3 regions of the Mesorhizobium sp. IMUNJ 23033 genome follow, and region 1 is predicted to be linked to each of the others. Evidence: predicted binding sites of a transcription regulator. Region 1 holds the regulator's gene; each other region holds the start of a gene.
What was found. The regulator LexA, encoded in region 1, represses DNA repair genes until DNA is damaged. The targets are predictions, from matches to a motif close to TGTTCNNNNTGTGTTCNG.

Region 1 (6,466 bases):
TCGATGCTGAGAATGCTCGCCGACGCCAACGGGCTGATCGTGCGCGAGCCGTTTGCGCCTGCCGCTGCAGCGGGTGCCACCTGCAGCGTGCTGATGCTGCGCTGAACCCGTTCCTATTCCGCGATCAGCGTCCGGGTCAGCGGATGCTCCGGGTCTGCAAGACCGTCGATGATGCTGAAATGGTGCCGGTCCGGCTCGACCACCGAGCTGGTCGCAGCGCCGAGGCCGGTCCAGATGTTGGCCAGCAGAGCGCTCTGACGCAGGAACTCGGCGCGCTCGCCACCGCCGACCCAGCAGGTCAGGCGTGCATTGTCCATCGGGCGCAGAAGGGCCGGGCTTTCGGTCAGCGCTTCGGCATCGTCGATCGCCAGCGTCTCGTTCATGGCGGTGCGCATGAGCGGGCGCAGGTCGTGCACACCCGAGATCGACACGACATGGCGTATGCGCCCCGTCACTCCGGGCGACAGAGGCGTGGTTGCGCTCGCCATCCGGCTGGCGAGATGGCCGCCGGCGGAATGTCCGATCAGCATCAGCGGCCCGTCGACCAGCGCCGCCGCCTTGCCGATCGCCGCGCCGACCTCCCTGACGATGCCGGCGATGCGTATCTCGGGACATGGCGTGTAGGAAGGCATCGCCACCGCATAACCGTGGCCTATCGGCCCAGCGGCAAGATGCGACCAGAAACTCTTGTCGAACGCTTTCCAATAGCCGCCGTGCACGAACACAACGAGCCCGTTGGGTGAGGTGCCCGGCAGGAAAAGATCGAGCCGGTTGCGCGGTCTATCGCCGTAGACGATGTCGAGCCGCGCCCTGCCCTCGGCCGAAAGAGCGTCGCGAAAGGCCCGCGCGGGCTCGACCCAAGCGGCCGGCCAGCGATCGCCGCCAGCGATGTTGGCGCCGTTCGTATAGGCGTTGTTCCAGTCGGAAATACGATGTTCGAGCACCTATGCCCTCCCCCTGCTCTCCTTGCCGCTCAGGTGACCGCTGTCTTGACAGCGAAACGTGCGTCCTTCCAGGCGCCGCTGCGCAGGATGTCTGCCAGAACTTCGACAGCGTGCCACACATCGGCGTAGCCGACATAGAGCGGGGTGAAGCCAAAGCGTATGGTCGACGGCGCCCGGAAATCGCCGATCACGCCACGTTCGATAAGCGCCCGCATGATCTGGTAGCCGTGCTCGTGCATGAATGAAATCTGGCTGCCGCGCCTGGCGCTGTCACGGGTGCTTTCGAGCGTGAGACCGTAGGCACCGCATTTTGCCTCGACGAGTTCGATGAACAGATCGGCCTGGGCGATGCTCTTCTTTCTCACGGCCGCCATGTCGACATCGTCCCAGATGGCGAGTGCGCCCTTCAGCGTGCGCATCGACAGGACCGGCTGTGTGCCGCACAGAAAACGGCGGATGCCGGTGCCGGCTGCGTAGGATTGCTCGAAAGCGAAGGGCCGTGCGTGGCTCCACCATCCGCTGAGCGGCTGCTGCACATCGGCATGATGGCGCTCGGCCGCGTAGATGAAGGCCGGAGAACCCGGACCGCCGTTCAGATATTTGTAAGTGCAGCCGACCGCGAAGTCGGCATTGGCCTTATCCAGTTCGACCGGCATGGCGCCCGCGGTGTGGCAGAGATCCCAGACGATCAGCGCCCCCGCGTCATGGGCGATGCGCGTCAGCGCGGTCATGTCTCGCAGTTCGCCTGACTTGTAGTTGACGTGGTTGACCAGCACCACGGCGACATTTTCGTCGATCAGCTCCTCGATCGTCGGCGCGTCGACGCCAGCGAGGCGGAGAACGGTGTTCTTTCGGGTCGAGGCCACGCCTTCAGCCATGTAGAGGTCGGTCGGAAAGCTGTCGCCTTCGGCGACGATGACGGGCCGATCCGGCCGCATGGCCATTGCGGCGTGCAGAACCTTGTAGATGTTGATCGAGGTGGTGTCGCAGACCACCGTTTGGCCGGACGCTGCGCCGATCAGGCGCCCCAGCTGGTCGCCGAGTTCGAGCGGCATGTCGAACCAGCCGGCCGTGTTCCATGCGCGGATGAGGTCCTGCGCCCATTCTTCGGTCGCCGCCTTGCGCAGCGCGTCGAAAGCGGCATGCGAGGCAGCGCCCAGCGAATTGCCGTCGAGATAGATCACCCCTTTGGGCAGGATGAAGCGGTCGCGCAGCGAGCGCAGTGGATCCGCGGCGTCCATCGCCTCGACGGCCGCAAGATCAGGAACTGCGGTCATGATATGTCTGCTCCCCTCCGCAGGACACCGGCACGCAATGACGACACACAGGCCGATCGGTACTTTCTCTCATCACTCGCCATCGCACTGCAAGAACCTGCCTTGATGACTTGTCGGCCCAACGACAACCCTCGACCTTTGCTCAAAGTTGGCATTTTGAGTTCGTTTCGTTCACGGTGCATCGAGCGGGCTGGATGGTCGAACACGGCCCGACCCGGGAATGTCTGCGCCAAATGATTGCCGGTACTGGAGCCTTCCAAGTCGGGCTGAGGCCATAAATGAAAACAAAATCAATGCGATGAAGCCGGACTCTGAGGGAGTTTGACATTCTCTGTCGACCACAACATCGTTTCGGGCACCTTAAGCCATTCATTAAACTTTAAACGGTTGCGGAACACAAATGGAACAGATAGTGTTTGTTCTGGTTTTGTTTTTCTGATTCCGTTGGGGGCCGCGATGCTGACACGCAAACAACATGAACTGCTGATGTTCATCCATGAGCGGCTGAAGGAAAGTGGTATTCCACCATCCTTCGACGAGATGAAGGAGGCGCTCGACCTTGCCTCGAAGTCGGGCATCCACCGGCTGATCACGGCGCTGGAGGAGCGCGGTTTCATTCGTCGGCTACCCAACCGGGCGCGCGCTCTCGAAGTGCTGCGCCTACCCGATTCGATCGCTCCCGGCCTCAATGCGGCGAAAAAGTTCTCGCCGAGCGTCATTCAGGGCAGTCTTGGGCAGGGCGGTCTCGGGCGGCAGATCAAGCCGATGGCATCGTCGCGCACGCCCCAGGCGGGCAACGACGACGATGCGGTCGCGGCAGTGTCCATCCCGGTGATGGGCCGGATCGCGGCCGGTGTGCCGATCGACGCCATCCAGCATCAGACGCACTCGATCTCGGTGCCGCCGGACATGATCATGGGCGGCGAGCACTACGCGCTGGAGGTCAAGGGCGATTCGATGATCGAGGCCGGGATTTTCGACGGCGATACGGTCATCATCCGCAATGCCGATACGGCGAGCCCGGGCGAGATCGTCGTGGCACTGGTCGACGAGGAGGAAGCGACGCTGAAGCGCTTCCGCCGCAAGGGCGCTTCGATCGCGCTGGAAGCCGCAAACCCGGCCTATGAAACCCGCATCTTCGGGCCCGACCGGGTCAAGGTGCAGGGCAAGTTGGTTGGCTTGATCCGGCGCTACTGAGGCGGCGGTGATTGTTTTGGCGGCGGTTTGCTGGCCTGCCTTTCGGGTCTCTTGTAAGACGGCAGGCCCCTCGCCTCGCGCGAAAATCTGCGCTGCTCGTGCCAGGGCCGGTACGGCTGCTCGATCGCGAAGTCTATCTCCGCTGGCGCGATTGCCGATTGCTGGTCGAAGAAGACGGCGGCGCTGCCCAAGCGGGCAAGCTGCCGTTTCTTGACGACAAGGACAAGCGGATTGCGGCAAGGGTCGTAGGCGGTGGCGTCGTTGACGATGATCAGGGTCGCGAAAGCACACGCTCTCCACGCGTCCTTGCGGTCTTCTGCATACGCGATGATGGCGCCGGACGGATGCCGTGCGAGGCACAGACCGGCGCTGCAGTAGAAGGGCGAGCCCGGCGGCAGGTCGGCCGGATCCATGTCGAACCGCGCGTCTCCCTTCTCGAAGGTCTCCGGTACGACAATGGTTTCGGCTTTCAGTGCCCGTTTCCAGTTGTCGGTGGTGAACTCGTTCGATCGCACCCGGTTGATGGCGAGTTCCCCGCCGCCGATCGGCATGACCACCAGATGCGCATCCTCCGAGATCAGGACATCCGGCGTGCGGGTGTCGGAAACCGTCAGCAGGCCGGCGAGCGCGAATGGAACGGCTGCCAGCCTGAGCCATGTCGTCGCCATGGTGGCGATGACCAGCGCGATGGTCACCAGCAGCACCGACTGAATGGAGATCAACCCGACGGCATCGACCGGCGAGCGCTCGGAAATCCATTCCGAGATCGCGATCATCGCCGTCAGCCCTTTGCCCATCAGATAGAGGGAGGGCCAATCGAGCCCGAAAGGCATCAGCAGCGCGCTGATTACGGCCAACAGCATGACGACCGAGACAATCGGCATGACGGCCAGGTTGGCAAACAGGCTGAGCGGCGACACGCGCTGAAAATGCCAGATGGCGAAGAGCGCTGTCGCACCGCCAGCGATGATGGAGGTCATGGCGAGACCGCCCATGCCGAGCAGGAATTTTCGCGTGACGAAGGCGAGCGGCGATCGCCTTGGCGGCGGCGATGTCGCCCTGCCGGCGCGGTAGTCCGACCAGCCGGCATAGGCGCCGACAAGGGCCGCGGTTGCCGCAAACGACATCTGGAAGCTCGGGCCGACCACTTCGTGCGGCGACACCAGGATGACGGCGATGGCCGAGATCGCCAGGTTACGCATGGTCAGCGCCGCGCGGTCGAACAGCACGGCGACCAGCATCACCGCCAGCATGATGAAGCTGCGTTCGGCGGCGACGACGATGCCGGAAAAGACGAGGTAGGCGGCGATGGAAAAGAGCGCTGCGGCGGCCGCATATTTCTTCACCGGCCGGCGCGAAGCGAAATCGGGAAACAGGGCGAAGGCGCCGCGCAGCAGCCCCATGATGGTGCCGGCGACAAGCGCCATGTGCAGGCCGGAAATCGAGATGATGTGGTAGATGCCGGTGCGCCGCATCGCTTCGTTGATCTCATCCGGGATGCCGGCGCGTACGCCGACCATCAGTGCCGCGGCAATCTCACCTTTGGGGCCGCCAATCTGACCGCGAATGTGGTCTGCGATGTTCTCCCGGGCGTTCTCGATCGCGGACGCCAGGCGCGTCGTGGATGGCGCGTCTTCGCCGGCGCCAGTTTTGGAGGCAACAGTCTTCGGATTGCCGAGGAAAAAGCCGCTAGCTCCGATGCCAGAAAAATAGCTGTCGAAGGAAAAGTCGTAGCTGTCCGGCCGCACCGGTCCGGTCGGCGGAAGCAGCCGGGCATAGCCGGTGATCAGGGAACCGGCCGTCATATCCGGAGGAACTTTCCGCGCCGAAAGCCTGACCCGCTCCGGCGCGTAGCGCAGCTTTGGGTGGGCGGTCGAAATCACGTCGATGGTCAGCCTGACGCGGCCGTTTTCCATTTCCTCCAGACTGGCGAGCCGCCCGGTCAGCCGCGTCTGGATCTCGGAGCCGAGCATTTGCGTTCCGGCACGCCAGGTTTCGACCTTGGCGGCGAGCAGGCCGAGTGCGCAGAGCAGCGCCGCCATGAAGCACAAATGCGTCTTCTGCCATGACCGCGAGACCACCGCGCAGGCCGCCATCAAGGTGACCACGGCGACGGGCCTGTAGAAATCGGGTTCCGTCGCCAGCGAGAAATAAAGGATCACCCCGCATGCCAGAAACACCGGCACCAGCAGGAAGCCTATGCCGCGGTCAAGCTCCGTGCCGGCTGCCGCAGCGATGCTTCGGCGGATTGCGGGACCAGAAAGGCGGCGGAGTGATGCGTGGATCCGCCTGACCGGTGCTTTCGTGGGGATAGGCGCCGGTACGCGATTGCCGGGCTGCAAAAGCTCAATGCCGGATTGCGGCGCTGGCGACAGAACCAGCGCCGGCTCGGCGTACGGAACATCGGCAAACAGGGCCCGCTCGCTGACGCTGCTCGTCGCGCCCTCGCCCTCCTCCGCACCCCGGCCTCGTCCAGCCATCGGGTCTGCCCCTTGCGCCCCAGACCTCCTATGCTACATGAACGCGCAACGCGCGAAAGTCCGCGCAATCACATCCGCTTTCTGCGCTTTCCGAGAGTTCCATGTCCGACAAGGTCGTCACCCGCTTTGCCCCCTCGCCGACAGGCTATTTGCACATTGGAGGCGCGCGCACGGCGCTGTTCAACTGGCTCTATGCAAAACACACCGCCGGCACGATGCTGCTGCGCATCGAGGATACGGACCGCGAACGCTCCACCGCCGCCGCCACCACGGCCATCCTCGACGGGCTGTCCTGGCTTGGCCTCAGCTGGGATGGCGAGCCGGTATCGCAGTTCGAGCGCGCGCCGCGCCATCGCGAGGTGGCTGAGGAGCTGGTGCGCATCGGCAAGGCCTATTACTGCTACGCGACGCCGGCCGAGCTGGAGGCGATGCGCGAGGCCGCACGTGCCAAGGGCCTGCCGCCCCGCTATGACGGCCGCTGGCGCGACCGCGATCCGTCGGAGGCGCCTGCAGGCGTCAAGGGCGCGATCCGCATCAAGGCGCCGACCGAGGGTGAGACGGTGGTGCA
Region 2 (6,466 bases), on a different contig from region 1:
AATTCCGGCGAGGCGATCGAGTCCGGCATGATCAGCTGGAACTTGACGTTCTGCTCGGCAGCCTGGCGCAGGATGAGGCCGGCTTCGGGGTGGTAGCCACCGAAATAGACCACGTCTGCCTTCAGTTCCTTCAGCTTGGTGACGAGAGCCGAATAGTCCTTCTCGCCGGCATTGATGCCTTCGTAATTCACCTCGTTGAGGCCGCCGGCATTCATCGTCGCCTTGACGGCGTCGGCAACGCCCTGGCCGTAGGCGCTCTTGTCATGCAGGATGACGACGTTCTTGCCGGCGTATTTCTTGGCGATCCACGGACCGATGAAGGCGCCCTGCGCATCGTCGCGCGTATAGAGGCGCATGATCGTCGGCCAGCCGGCCTTTGCCGCGGCATCGGTCAGTTCCGGATTTGACGACGCCGGGCTCATCATCAGCGTGCCGGCTTCGGCATAGACGGCCGAGGCCGGAATGCTCGAACCCGAGCAGGCATGGCCGTCGACGAACTTGGTGCCGTCGGCAACGATGCGGTTGGCGACCGAAACAGCCTGCTTCGGATCGCACTGGTCGTCCTGGATGTCGAGTTTGATCTTGTTGCCGTTGACACCGCCGGCGGCATTGATGGCGTCGGCGGCTGCCTGTGCACCCTGCTTGAACTGGTCGCCGATGTTGGCGAGTTGGCCGGTCATCGGGCCGACCACCGAGACGGTGATGTCGTCGGCAAACGCAACCGGTGCGCTCATCATCAGGCCCAATACGGCCGTGCTCAAAATACCCAATTTTTTCATGGTGATAGTGCTCCTCCACTCACGCGCGACCCTTCCGGCCACGCTTCTTCCAGAGAGGCGGGACAATTTCACCCTTCGCCCGGCATGTCTTGGCGCATCGCCGGCACTCGATTGGGCCTGCGCAGTATCACCGCCGAACATACTTCAGTCATCGACGCGGCCTGGTCTTGTTGTATGACCATGATCTTGGCCGGGCCGAAACAGCCAAAAGCCGCGCCGGCCTTGTCCCGGCCGGTCGCGGCTTTTGCCAATGGAGCTTCCCCGAACGCCCCCGCGCCCCGAAACCCCGATTACTTCCCTGCCTGCCGCACGGCTTGACCGGATTTGGCCTGCCGTGTTCTTGGTCTTGTTCGTATGGTCGTCTTCTCGCGGCCTTGTCCCTGGTGGGCCGGCCGTCTTTCGCGGCCTTGACCAAAAGCATTCCTGCCCCGTGATCTCACTGCACGTGATCTGGGCACCGGGAGCCCGGTGCTTAGTGCATCGTCATCCATTCGCGCGCTTCGCGCAGCGCCTTGGCGATCTCGACCTTGGACATCGCGGCCGACAGTTCCGAGCGCAATTCCGCGGCGCGGACCGAACCCTTGATGGCGGCGATGTTGAACCATTTGTGGGCGGCGACGACATCGGTCTCGCAATCGCGGCCGGTCGCATACATCATGCCCAGTTCGAAAAGAATGTCGGCCTGGGCAGTTGCCCCCATGGCGCCGAAGCCGGCTTCAAGCATTTCAAAACGTGCCATTTCAAATCCCCTGTCTGGCTCCCGAGAGCTGCCTCCTTCTGTCCCTTGGTGTCCATTGGGGGGCCGCTCTTTCGATGCTTTCGAGAATGCAGCCGAGCCTTGAATCCGTCGTTAAATGGCGTGCTTAATTTGAGGAAAACAAAGCTAAAACAAGAGGTAAACACGGAAATTCGTTAAGGATACAAAGCCAGCTATTCTGCCTGCTTGCGAAAAATTTGACGAAAATTCCGGGACCGGGGATCAAGACTCCGCTAACCACGAGAACCAAAGGCCCTGCTTAGATCGCTTCATTTGTTCGCCGACGGGTAGCTAATAAATCCCGCAACCTTCCGTGGCGGCACCGCTTTTGTTTTGCCGGAAGCTGGATTAGCTTACGTTTGCGTAAGGGGCGGGAAGGCGGAACGGAGCCCCACCGAAACCCATAGGGAGGACAGACATGTTTCGAAAAGTGAGCCTGGCCCTGGCGGCCACCTTGATCATGACCGGTGCGGCATGGGCCGACCCGATCGAAGGCAATTGGAAGACACAGGCCGGCGATACCGCAGCCATCGCCGGCGGCGGTTCGTTTTCCATCACGCTGAAGACCGGCAAATATGCCGGCAAGACCATAGGCTCGCTCAAACCTGCCGGCGACAGCAAATATGCCGGCAGCATCACCGATCCGGCAAACGACAAGACTTATTCCGGCAAGGCGACGCTTTCGGGCACCTCGCTCAAGATGAGCGGCTGCGTGCTCGGCGGACTGATCTGCAAGAGCCAGACCTGGCACAAGCTCTGATCGTCTTTACCACCAAAGAATGAGAGAACGGGGCACTTCGCGGCCCCGTTTCTTTTTGCGCGGCGCGGTAGCGCCGCCGACTTGTTGTCGCCAGCGGACAGGCGCACAGCCACGACCTCACGCCCCTGCGCGACGGTCCAAAACACCGTCAATCAATTTGAACCGCAGATGAACGCCGGCATCAGAGCCGGTTCAGAGGCATTCGGGCATTCTCCTCGGCATTGAAGGAGGACACCACGCCGATGCTCGCTCGCCGCTTCACCATCGTCTGCCTGCTGATAAGCCTGTTCGGCATGTTGTTCGCCATCCTCGTCGCCGAAGCAGGCCGTCCGGCCCGCTCCTGGGACGCAGCCAATTCCTGCAGCTTCGGCTGTTCGAACCATCTTCGCCACTGAAACGACAAAGCACCAGAAACCCAGAGAAAAGCAAACGACCATGAACCGCATCGCCATCAGCGCCCTGAAGATCCTTCGGCTCCTGCCGCGGACAGCGCTCATCCTGACGCTTCTCGCCGCCCCGGTGCTGGCCGTGCCGATGATCCGCGCCGATGCCGGTTCGACGATCGAGGCCCCGGCGTTGAAGAAGAACGGCGTCGGCTTTGTGCTGCTGGTCAGCTTGCAGCGCGGCTGAAGAAAAAACACGCGCTCGGTCACGTTCGGGCTTTCGACCCCTCCCAAGCGCTCTTCCAAATCTCTATATTGAGCCATGGAAAAGCGAATCTACCCCCAAGCCATCGAATCGGTCGTCATGCCGGAGCCTTTCGGCAAGCGGAGCTTCGACGACGCCAAGAAGGCGGTCGCGGCCTTGCAAGCGCTTTACGACCGCAACACCAAATTCCTGCGCGATTCCTTCACGGCGCTGGCCGCGGGCGGCGACTATAACAAGCGCTACCGGGCCTTCTACCCGGAGATCGGCGTCACCACGAGTTCCTTCACGCAGATCGACTCGCGGCAGGCCTATGGCCATATGCCGACGCCAGGCCATTTCTCGACCACCATCACCCAGCCGATGCTCTTCGAGAGCTATCTCATCGAACAGCTTCGCCTGATCATGCGCAATCACGGCGTTCAGGTCACGGTTTCCGAATCGACCACGCCGATCCCGCTGCATTTCGCCTTCCTTGAAGGCACCCATGTCGACGGCACTGCCGCCGAACGCATCAAGCGGCCGATCCGCGACCTGTTCGACGTGCCGGACCTCGACGGCACCGACGACCAGATCGCCAACGGCACCTTCGAAGTGGCGTTCGGCGAGACGCGGCCGCTGGCGCCGTTCACGGCACAGCGCATCGACTATTCGCTGCACCGGCTGTCGCATTATACGGCGACCACGCCGCAGCATTTCCAGAACTTCGTGCTGTTCACCAACTATCAGTTCTACATCGACGAGTTCGTCGGCCGTGCGCGCGAGTTGATGGCCAATGGCGGCGGCGGATATGCCGAGTTCGTCGAACCAGGCAATGTCGTCACCCGCCCCGGGGCAAGCATGCCCAGCGAAGGCACGCCGCCGCAGCGACTGCCGCAGATGCCGGCCTATCATTTGAAGAAGCCGAACCATGGCGGCATCACCATGGTCAATATCGGCGTCGGCCCTTCGAACGCCAAGACGATCACCGACCATATCGCGGTGCTCCGCCCGCATGCCTGGGTGATGCTCGGCCACTGCGCCGGGCTGCGCAACACGCAGGCGCTGGGCGACTATGTGCTGGCGCATGCCTATGTCCGGGAAGACCATGTGCTGGACGACGATCTCCCGGTCTGGGTGCCGATCCCGCCGCTGGCCGAGATCCAGGTGGCGCTGCAGGAGGCGGTGGCGGAAGTCACCGGGCTCTCCGGCTACGATTTGAAGCGCATCATGCGCACCGGCACCGTTGCCACGATCGACAACCGCAACTGGGAGCTGCGCGACCAGCGAGGGCCGGTGCAGCGGCTGTCGCAGTCGCGGGCGATCGCGCTCGATATGGAATCGGCAACGATCGCCGCCAACGGCTTTCGCTTCCGCGTGCCCTACGGCACGCTGCTTTGCGTCTCCGACAAGCCACTGCATGGCGAGCTGAAGCTGCCCGGCATGGCGACGGAATTCTACAAGCGGCAAGTGGCGCAGCATTTGACCATCGGCATCAGGGCGATGGAAAAACTGGCCGGGATGCCGATGGATCGACTGCATTCGCGCAAGCTCCGAAGTTTTTCGGAAACGGCCTTCCAGTAGGCGCGGCCCGCAGGCTCCCGGCGAGGCATTTGGTCATCTTGATTGGGCCGCATTTTGACCGATAAACAGGCTGGACACCTCGGCGATGCAAACCCTGGTCTGATGGCACGCGTGCGAAACATGATGGCTTCGATGGCGTTCCTGGCAATGCTGGGTCTCTCGGCCGCGCTAGTGGCCGGGTTTTTTGGCACGCTGCATCCGGCTTTCGATTCATTCTCCCACTTCCGTGTCCATCTGGCCGTGCTGATGGCATTGTGCGCCTTGCCGCTGCTTGCCACCTCGTTTCGCCTGCAGGCGGCCGCGGCGCTCGTCTTTGCGGTGGCGGCCTTCGCCACGACGTCGAACGCCTTGCCGCGCCTGTGGCAGGTGCAGGCCGCCTATGTCGGCAAGCCGGTCGATCAGCCCATTTACAAACTGCTGCAGATGAATTTGCGCTACGACAATCCGACGCCGAAGAAGGTACTGTCGCTGATCGGCCGGACCAACCCCGACGTGATTACCCTCGACGAGGTGTCGGAGATGTGGACGGCCGAGCTTGGCTATATCACCAGCGCCTATCCCTACCGGATCCTATGCCCCTATCCCAACGGCGTGTTCGGTGTCGCGTTGCTCTCCAGGCGACCCTTTGTCGCCGGCAGCGAGCCCTGGTGCGAACGGCGCGGCGCGATGGCGATTGCGAAGGTCGATTTCGGCGGGACCACCGTCGAAGTCGCCGCCATCCATCTCAGCTGGCCATGGCCTCGGGAACAGTCATGGCAGATCGGCGAGTTGTCACAGCAACTCTCCTCGCTCGGCGAGACGGCGATCATGGCTGGCGACTGCAACGCCGTGCCGTGGAGCGCGGCCGTGCGGCGCGTCGCCTCGCTCGGCGGACTGACGGTGATGCCCTCGGCCGGGCCGACCTGGACCCTTCTCAAGCTGCCGGACTTCCTGCGGCGCTACGCCGGGCTGCCGATCGATCAGGTCTTCAGCAAGGGTGCCGTCGTCATCCATTCGGCATCGCGGCTGGAGGACACCGGCTCCGACCATCTTCCTGTGATGGTGGAGTTCTCGCTGCGGCCCGATGACAAGAAGCCTGACGAGCATGAGACGGCTCTTGCTGCGATGGGGCAGTCGGATGGCAAGACGCCAGGCTGATACGAGTTCCCTTGCGTGACTTCAGCGGCGTGGCACAAATGGTGCGCAGAACGAAAGTCGCCGTGATCCTTCACACCCCGAAGGGGTGGGCGGGAGCGCGTTGATCCGCGTCCGCCCTTGGATGAAGAGCCTTCAAGGCTTGATCAAAGCGATGATGAGGTGCTCGACATGACCACCGTTCCGATGCTCGCGGGCATCGAAAGCGTTCTGCTTCGCCTCGTATGCGGCATAGGCGGCCTCGATGCGCCGCCGCGCCTCGCGACGCGTCTTGTAGCAGAACGGGTCGTCGGCAACTTTCAGCCCCTGGATCGACCTCTCGGTGACGCGCATCATCTCCCTGGCGATGCGGCCGTGGGTCTCCTCATGAACACGGACGCCGGTGAAGAACCGCTTCCAGCGCTTCTGGAGGGCTGGCGTCGTGGCGGAGGCGACACGGGGATATGTATAGATGAGATTGAGCGTGCCGTTGGCCCGCCGCATGCGGCAGACGCCATTGTCCTGGCCGGCGTCAAGGTCCCAGTCGACGGTATAGCCGGTCTGCGCGATGGCATGCGTCATGAAGCCGTGCTTCGGTCCCTTACGGTCCATGGCCTCCATCAGCGCCAGCCCCGTGGTCCCGGTGATGTCATAGGTCCTGGTCTTGACCACCACCTTGCTGCCGGCCGAGGCGGCCGCAGCGGAACCGCACAGGGCGGCGATCGCCACGAGGCATGTCAGAACTGCCAGGCGCATTGGCCATCTCCGTATCGTCCGAGAATGGAAACACAAGCGCGTGGCAGTTTCAACAGTCCTAATGTCTCACATGCTCTGGCAGACGGACCCTCT
Region 3 (6,466 bases), on a different contig from region 1:
GCTGAGTTTGCGGCACCGGCCGAGCCGGCGCCGTCTGGCGCTCACGACATGGTGTCGAGCTTGCGCTGCATGGCGGCGATCTGTTCCTTCAGTTCCTGAAGGTCGTCCGGTTTCTCCGGCGCTTCCTTCTTGGCCGGCTCAGCCGGGGCAGGAGCAGGCCCGTTCGATCCGGCCGATGGGAACGGCGTGAACAGGCGCATCGCGTTCTGGAACATCTCCATGTTGCGGCGCGTCTGTTCCTCCAGCGCCTTGATCGGCGTGGCTATCTTCATCACGTCGATCGGAGACTTGCCGAAGGCGCCCTTCATCTGCTCGCGGAATCGCTCCTGTTCCTTGGAGAAGGCGATCATCGATTGTTCGAGGAAACTCGGCACGATCATCTGCATCTGGTCGCCATAAAAGGCGATCAACTGGCGCAGGAACGGGATCGGCAGCATGTTCTGCCCATCCTTGTTCTCCAGTTCGAAGATGATCTGTGTCAGCACCGGGTGCGTGATGTCGTCACCGGTCTTGGCGTCCTGGACGGTGAACTCCTCGCCCTTCTTGACCATGTCGGCCAAGTCCTCGAGCGTCACATAGGTGCTGGTGCCGGTGTTGTAGAGCCGGCGATTGGCATATTTCTTGATGATGATCGGATCGTCTTTCGCGGCCATCAGTATCCTCCCCGGACACCGGCCCATGTGAGTAAGCAGCCGGTAACGATTGCGCCCTTGCGAGGATATGCGCAAAAGCGTCACAATTCCAAGTGGTTTGTGCAGTGCGGCATCATTTTATGCTGCATGGCGGGCAAAATATGCTGCGCAGCGAAAGCCGTGGCGATTGCGCTGACCGCCGGCAGCCTGCTTGCCGCGCATGGCTGGCATGCCTATTTCCGGTTTGACTTGGGTCATGGAACGGGCAAGAAAAGTCCCTAACGATACCCAAAAACACGTCAACTCGAAGTCTGGAGAAGAAAATGTCCAATGCCATCGTTGTCGCCGGCGCGGCACGCACGTCTGTTGGCTCCTTCAATGGCGCCTTCGCCGCCACTCCGGCGCACGAGCTCGGCGCCGTCGTCATCCGGGAACTCCTGTCGCGTACCGGAGTCGAGCCGGGCGAGGTCGACGAGGTCATACTAGGTCAGGTGCTGACCGCCGCCCAAGGCCAGAACCCCGCCCGTCAGGCCTCGATCAACGCCGGCCTGCCCAAGGAGACCACCGCCTGGGGCCTCAACCAGGTTTGCGGTTCGGGCCTGCGCGCCATTGCGCTCGGCATGCAGCAGATCGCCTCGGGCGATGCCAAGGTGATCGTCGCCGGCGGACAGGAATCGATGTCGCTCTCGGCGCATGCCCAACATCTGCGCGCCGGCGTCAAGATGGGCGACTACAAGATGATCGACACCATGATCAAGGACGGGCTGTGGGACGCCTTCAACGGCTATCACATGGGCAACACTGCCGAGAACGTCGCGCGCCAATTCCAGATCACCCGCGACGACCAGGACCAGTTCGCGCTGGCCTCGCAGAACAAGGCCGAGGCCGCGCAGAAGGCCGGCAAGTTCAAGGACGAGATCGTCGCCTTCACCATCAAGGGCAAGAAGGGCGACACCATCGTCGACCAGGACGAGTACATCCGCCACGGCGCCACCATCGACGCCATGACCAAGCTGAAGCCGGCATTCGACAAGGACGGCACCGTGACCGCCGCCAACGCCTCCGGCATCAATGACGGCGCCGCCGGTGCCCTGCTGATGAGTGAGGCCGAAGCCATCAGGCGCGGTATCACGCCGTTGGCGCGCATCGTGTCCTGGGCCACCGCCGGCGTCGATCCGCAGATCATGGGCACCGGACCCATTCCCGCCTCGCGCAAGGCGTTGGAAAAGGCCGACTGGTCGGTCGGCGACCTCGACCTGGTCGAGGCCAATGAGGCCTTCGCCGCCCAGGCCTGCGCCGTCAACAAGGACATGGGCTGGGATCCCTCGATCGTCAACGTCAATGGCGGCGCCATCGCCATCGGCCATCCGATCGGCGCTTCCGGTGCCCGCATCTTCAACACGCTGGTCTTCGAGATGCGCCGCCGCGGTGCGAAGAAAGGCCTCGCCACGCTCTGCATCGGCGGCGGCATGGGCGTCGCCATGTGCATCGAAGCGCTGTAGTGACAGACTATCCGGGCGGCGCGAGCCGCCCGTTCCATTCTGCATGAAACGCCCGAAAACAGGGCGGTACCGAAAGGGGAAACGCATGAGCAAGGTAGCAATCGTCACGGGCGGGTCGCGCGGCATCGGCGCCGCGGTATCGGTCGCGCTGAAGAACGCCGGCTATTCGGTTGCCGCGAACTACGCCGGCAATGACGAGGCGGCGACGAAGTTCACTGCCGAAACCGGCATCAAGACCTACAAATGGTCGGTCGCCGACTATGACGCCTGCGCCGCCGGCATCAGGCAGGTCGAGGCCGATCTCGGCCCGGTTTCCGTGCTCGTCAACAATGCCGGCATCACCCGCGACGGCATGTTCCACAAGATGACGCGCGAGCAGTGGAAGGAAGTCATCGACACCAACCTTTCCGGTGTCTTCAACATGACGCATCCTTTGTGGGGCGGCATGCGCGACCGCAAGTTCGGCCGCGTCATCACCATTTCCTCGATCAACGGCCAGAAGGGACAGGCCGGCCAGGTCAACTATTCCGCCGCCAAGGCCGGCGACATCGGCTTCTCGAAGGCGCTCGCCCAGGAAGGCGCCCGCGCCGGCATCACCGTCAACATCATCTGCCCGGGCTACATCGCCACCGAGATGGTCAAGGCGATCGACGAGAAGGTGCTCAACGAACGCATCATCCCGCAGATCCCGGTCGGTCGCCTCGGCGAGCCGGAAGAGATCGCGCGCTGCGTCGTCTTCCTGGCTTCCGATGAAGCCGGCTTCATCACCGGCTCGACCATCTCCGCCAATGGCGGACAGTATTTCGCCTGAGGTTTCGAGTCCGTTCCGCGACAACTGACGTACCGGCCTAACGGCCGGTACAGATCTACGCGCCCACGATCGAGGCTCGTTGCCGTGACAATCGCAGTTGTCAGGCGGCAAGCTTCAGCGCTGGTTTGGCTACGGGCTTGCCGGGAGCAATTGAACCCGGCACACGCGAAGGTGCCGGCAACCGGGCCAGCGGCGCGCGGCTGAGGCCCGACAGTTTCAAGGCCATGCGACGCTTGAGCAATGGATTGAGGTTCATCAGCGAGAGCAGCAGATTGCGGACGAACCGCTTCACCGGATTACGGGTAAGTGCCATCTCGGTCATCCTGCCCGCCAGCTCAAGCACCTCCTGGGCCGCCGGTCGCCGCAGCTTTTCGTAGAGGTCGAGCTCGGCTTCCGTGCGCACGCCGTTCACCACATCGCCGAGCAATTCGCCAAGCATGACCGCGTCGATAATGCCGGTGTTCATGCCCTGTCCCCCTGCCGGGCTGTGCACGTGCGCGGCATCGCCCATGAGGAACAACCGGTCCTTGCGATACGACCGGACCAGGCGGTGATGCACGCGAAAACGCGAACTCCACGCCAGGTCGAGCACCCGGGCGCGCTGTCTGGTCGGCCCACGGCTGTCGAGCAGCGCCTGGATGTCGGCAATCCCTGGCTTTTCCGGCGCGTCATCCATTGTTGCAACGATACGGTATGACCCGTCCGGAAGCGGCGCCACCACCACCAGCCCGGCCGGCGCAAAGAACAGCGACACTTCCTTCGGCCCGATCGGCCAGTCGAGGCGGACGTCGGCAAGCACGAACGACCCGTCATAGGCAGCGCCGTCGAACTCGATGCCGGTCGCGCTACGCACCAGGCTGTTCATGCCGTCACCACCGACGACGTAGCGCGCCGATATCAGCTTCTCGCGACCGTTCTCGACCACCGTCACGCGGGCGCCGTCAGCATCGTGAACAACCGCCCTGGCCTCGACTTCGCGATGAATGACGCCGCCCAGGGCAGCGATCCGCTCGGCGAACACCAGCTCGGTCAGGTTCTGAGGCAGCATCAACAGATAGGGATGCCTTGATGGAAGCTTGCCGAAATCAAGATTGAGCAGCGCCCGGTTGCGGTCGCGGATGGCGAAATTTTGCAGCTTCAGGGCAAGTTCGTCCAGCCGCTCGGTGACACCGAGAGGCTGCAGCGCTTCCAGCGTCTGCGCATGGATGACGCCGGCGCGCGAAGTCTGAAGGCCCTGCGCCAGCTTGTCGATCAGCACGTGATCGACACCGGCCTGGTGCAGCATGATGGACAGCGCCATGCCGGTCGGGCCGGCGCCAATGATCAGGACTTCCGTTGTATCGGGCAACATTTTCTCTCTCCGTTTATCAACAAGTGTTGACTTTCTAATCGACGCCATTGCATTTGTCAACAGTCGTTGGCATATGAATTTTCATGGCTCAGAATCAGGCGAAGAAAATCAGCAAGTCGGACCGCACGCGGGCCCATATCCTCGAGGCCGCACGGCTATTGTTCGCCGAGCGCGGCTATGACGGCGCCTCCATCCGCGATGTCGCGGCGCATGCCTCGATCGATCCGGCCATGGTGATCCGCTATTTCCGCAGCAAGGACGAACTGTTCGCCAGGGCGGCGGTTGTCGACCTGCATCTGCCGGAGCTGCGGATGATTGACCGAGCCGCCATCGGCGAAACACTGATCAGGCGCTTTCTCGAAATCTGGGAAGGTCCGGCCAGCGGTCCTGGCATGACAATTCTGCTGCGTTCGGCGATGTCCAACGACTTTGCTGCCGAAAAGCTGCGCGAGGTGTTTGCCAGCCAGGTGAGGCCAGTGGTTGCGGCGGTCGGCGACCCCGCCGATGCGGGTCGACGAGCCGGTCTCGTCTCAAGCCAGTTGCTGGGTTTGGCGATGTGCCGATACCTGCTGCGGCTTCCTCAGGTCGTCGCCCTCTCCCACGACGAGATCATCCGGAATGTCGGCTCTGCCTTGCAGCGCTATGTGACGGAAGAGGATCTGTCCTGAAGCAGCCGTTTTGGCATTGCTGGCCGAGCCTGGTCGTGGTGCTATGATCGGGCCGACCGGTGCGCCCAACACCGATCTGTGCCGGAGTGGCACGCAAAGGTTAACGGCAGCTGCCAAGGCTGTGCAAAACCGACGTCACAAGCTGTGACTCCTCGGTGGAAAACCTGTTTTAAGCACAACCTGTTGGGGTGAACAAACCGGGAACATACTGACATCGCTGATTCGTCGCCGATTCGTTCCGGCTTTGGCCGAAACGTTAACGGCGAGGCCCGAAAATCTCGGCCAAATGGTTAAGGTCCGTTAGGAAAAGTCAACGATTTCATAATGTTGGCCGAGGTCGAGCTGGGTGCGGCGATCGTTCCCCGGCAAAAGTTAACAGCGTTGTTCTCTCTGCATAAATCGGGCCAGTTTAGCGATTCAGCATGTGGTGAGACTCGCCACCCAAAAATCCACATGTAGCCGTGAACAAAACCTGAATCAGCGAGAGTCGGTGATTCGTCGCCGATTCGTTCCAGACTCGTTCCAACTCTTAATCGGGACCGGATTTCGCGCGAGCCGGACGGCTCTTCGCCCCATCTGCGGAACATTCCGCTTTCGCTTCGCGCCTGAAATCCTTATGTGTCGGCTGTCACACGCGCCACCACTGGCGTGCTCCCCGGCAACGAGCGGCAGAAGCGTTATTTCCGAGCCGATGAACATCCAGCCGAAACACTCCCAGCCGCTGATCCTTTCGGGCCGCGACGTGACGGCCGTGCTCGGCCCGACCAACACCGGCAAGACCCATCTCGCCATCGAACGCATGGTGGCGCATGAAAGCGGAGTCATCGGCCTGCCGCTCAGGCTGCTGGCGCGCGAAGTCTACACGCGCGTCTGCGAAAAGGTCGGCGCTCATAAGGTGGCGCTCATCACCGGCGAGGAGAAGATCCAGCCGGTGGGCGCCAAATATTCGGTCTGCACCGTCGAAGCCATGCCGCGCGAGACCGACGCCGCCTTCGTCGCCATCGACGAGGTCCAGCTCGCCGGCGATCTCGAGCGCGGCCACATCTTCACCGATCGCATCCTGCATCTGCGCGGCCGCCAGGAAACGCTACTCTTGGGCGCGGCCACCATGCACGGCATCCTGCAGCGCCTGCTGAAGGGCGTCTCGGTGGTGACGCGGCCGCGGCTGTCGCACCTCGCCTATGCCGGCTCGAAGAAGCTGACCCGTCTGCCCCGGCGCACGGCGATCGTCGCATTCTCGGCGGACGAGGTCTATGCCATCGCCGAATTGATCCGTCGCCAGCAGGGCGGTGCCGCCGTCGTGCTCGGCGCGCTCTCGCCGCGTACCCGCAACGCCCAGGTGGCGCTGTTCCAGTCCGGCGATGTCGATTACCTCGTCGCCACCGACGCCATCGGCATGGGCCTCAACCTCGACCTCGACCATGTCGCCTTCGCCCAGAACCGCAAGTTCGACGGCTACCAGTTTCGCGACCTCACATCCGCCGAACTCGGCCAGATCGCCG

Region 2: the regulator LexA is predicted to act here: its motif matches at 1,653-1,670, upstream of ACFX5Q_RS10245 (sel1 repeat family protein).
Region 3: the regulator LexA is predicted to act here: its motif matches at 5,472-5,489, upstream of ACFX5Q_RS27420 (helicase-related protein).

What each region holds. Positions count from the first base shown of each region.
Region 1 covers NZ_JBJACT010000005.1:143,787-150,252, forward strand. The annotation lists gene glp (gephyrin-like molybdotransferase Glp) at 1-105, shown strand, start outside; gene ACFX5Q_RS07885 (alpha/beta hydrolase) at 114-944, opposite strand; gene kynU (kynureninase) at 974-2,221, opposite strand; gene lexA (transcriptional repressor LexA) at 2,678-3,418, shown strand; gene ACFX5Q_RS07900 (ComEC/Rec2 family competence protein) at 3,412-5,898, opposite strand; gene gltX (glutamate--tRNA ligase) at 6,000-6,466, shown strand, end outside.
Region 2 covers NZ_JBJACT010000006.1:245,419-251,884, reverse strand. The annotation lists gene ACFX5Q_RS10255 (ABC transporter substrate-binding protein) at 1-779, opposite strand, end outside; gene ACFX5Q_RS10250 (hypothetical protein) at 848-1,030, opposite strand; gene ACFX5Q_RS10245 (sel1 repeat family protein) at 1,252-1,518, opposite strand; gene ACFX5Q_RS10240 (DUF2147 domain-containing protein) at 1,955-2,296, shown strand; gene ACFX5Q_RS10235 (hypothetical protein) at 2,539-2,691, shown strand; gene ACFX5Q_RS10230 (hypothetical protein) at 2,732-2,926, shown strand; gene ACFX5Q_RS10225 (AMP nucleosidase) at 3,044-4,504, shown strand; gene ACFX5Q_RS10220 (endonuclease/exonuclease/phosphatase family protein) at 4,607-5,641, shown strand; gene ACFX5Q_RS10215 (DUF922 domain-containing protein) at 5,774-6,373, opposite strand.
Region 3 covers NZ_JBJACT010000031.1:18,315-24,780, reverse strand. The annotation lists gene phaR (polyhydroxyalkanoate synthesis repressor PhaR) at 42-653, opposite strand; gene ACFX5Q_RS27445 (hypothetical protein) at 681-914, shown strand; gene ACFX5Q_RS27440 (acetyl-CoA C-acetyltransferase) at 956-2,134, shown strand; gene phbB (acetoacetyl-CoA reductase) at 2,220-2,945, shown strand; gene ACFX5Q_RS27430 (FAD-dependent oxidoreductase) at 3,046-4,296, opposite strand; gene ACFX5Q_RS27425 (TetR family transcriptional regulator) at 4,380-4,964, shown strand; gene ACFX5Q_RS27420 (helicase-related protein) at 5,656-6,466, shown strand, end outside.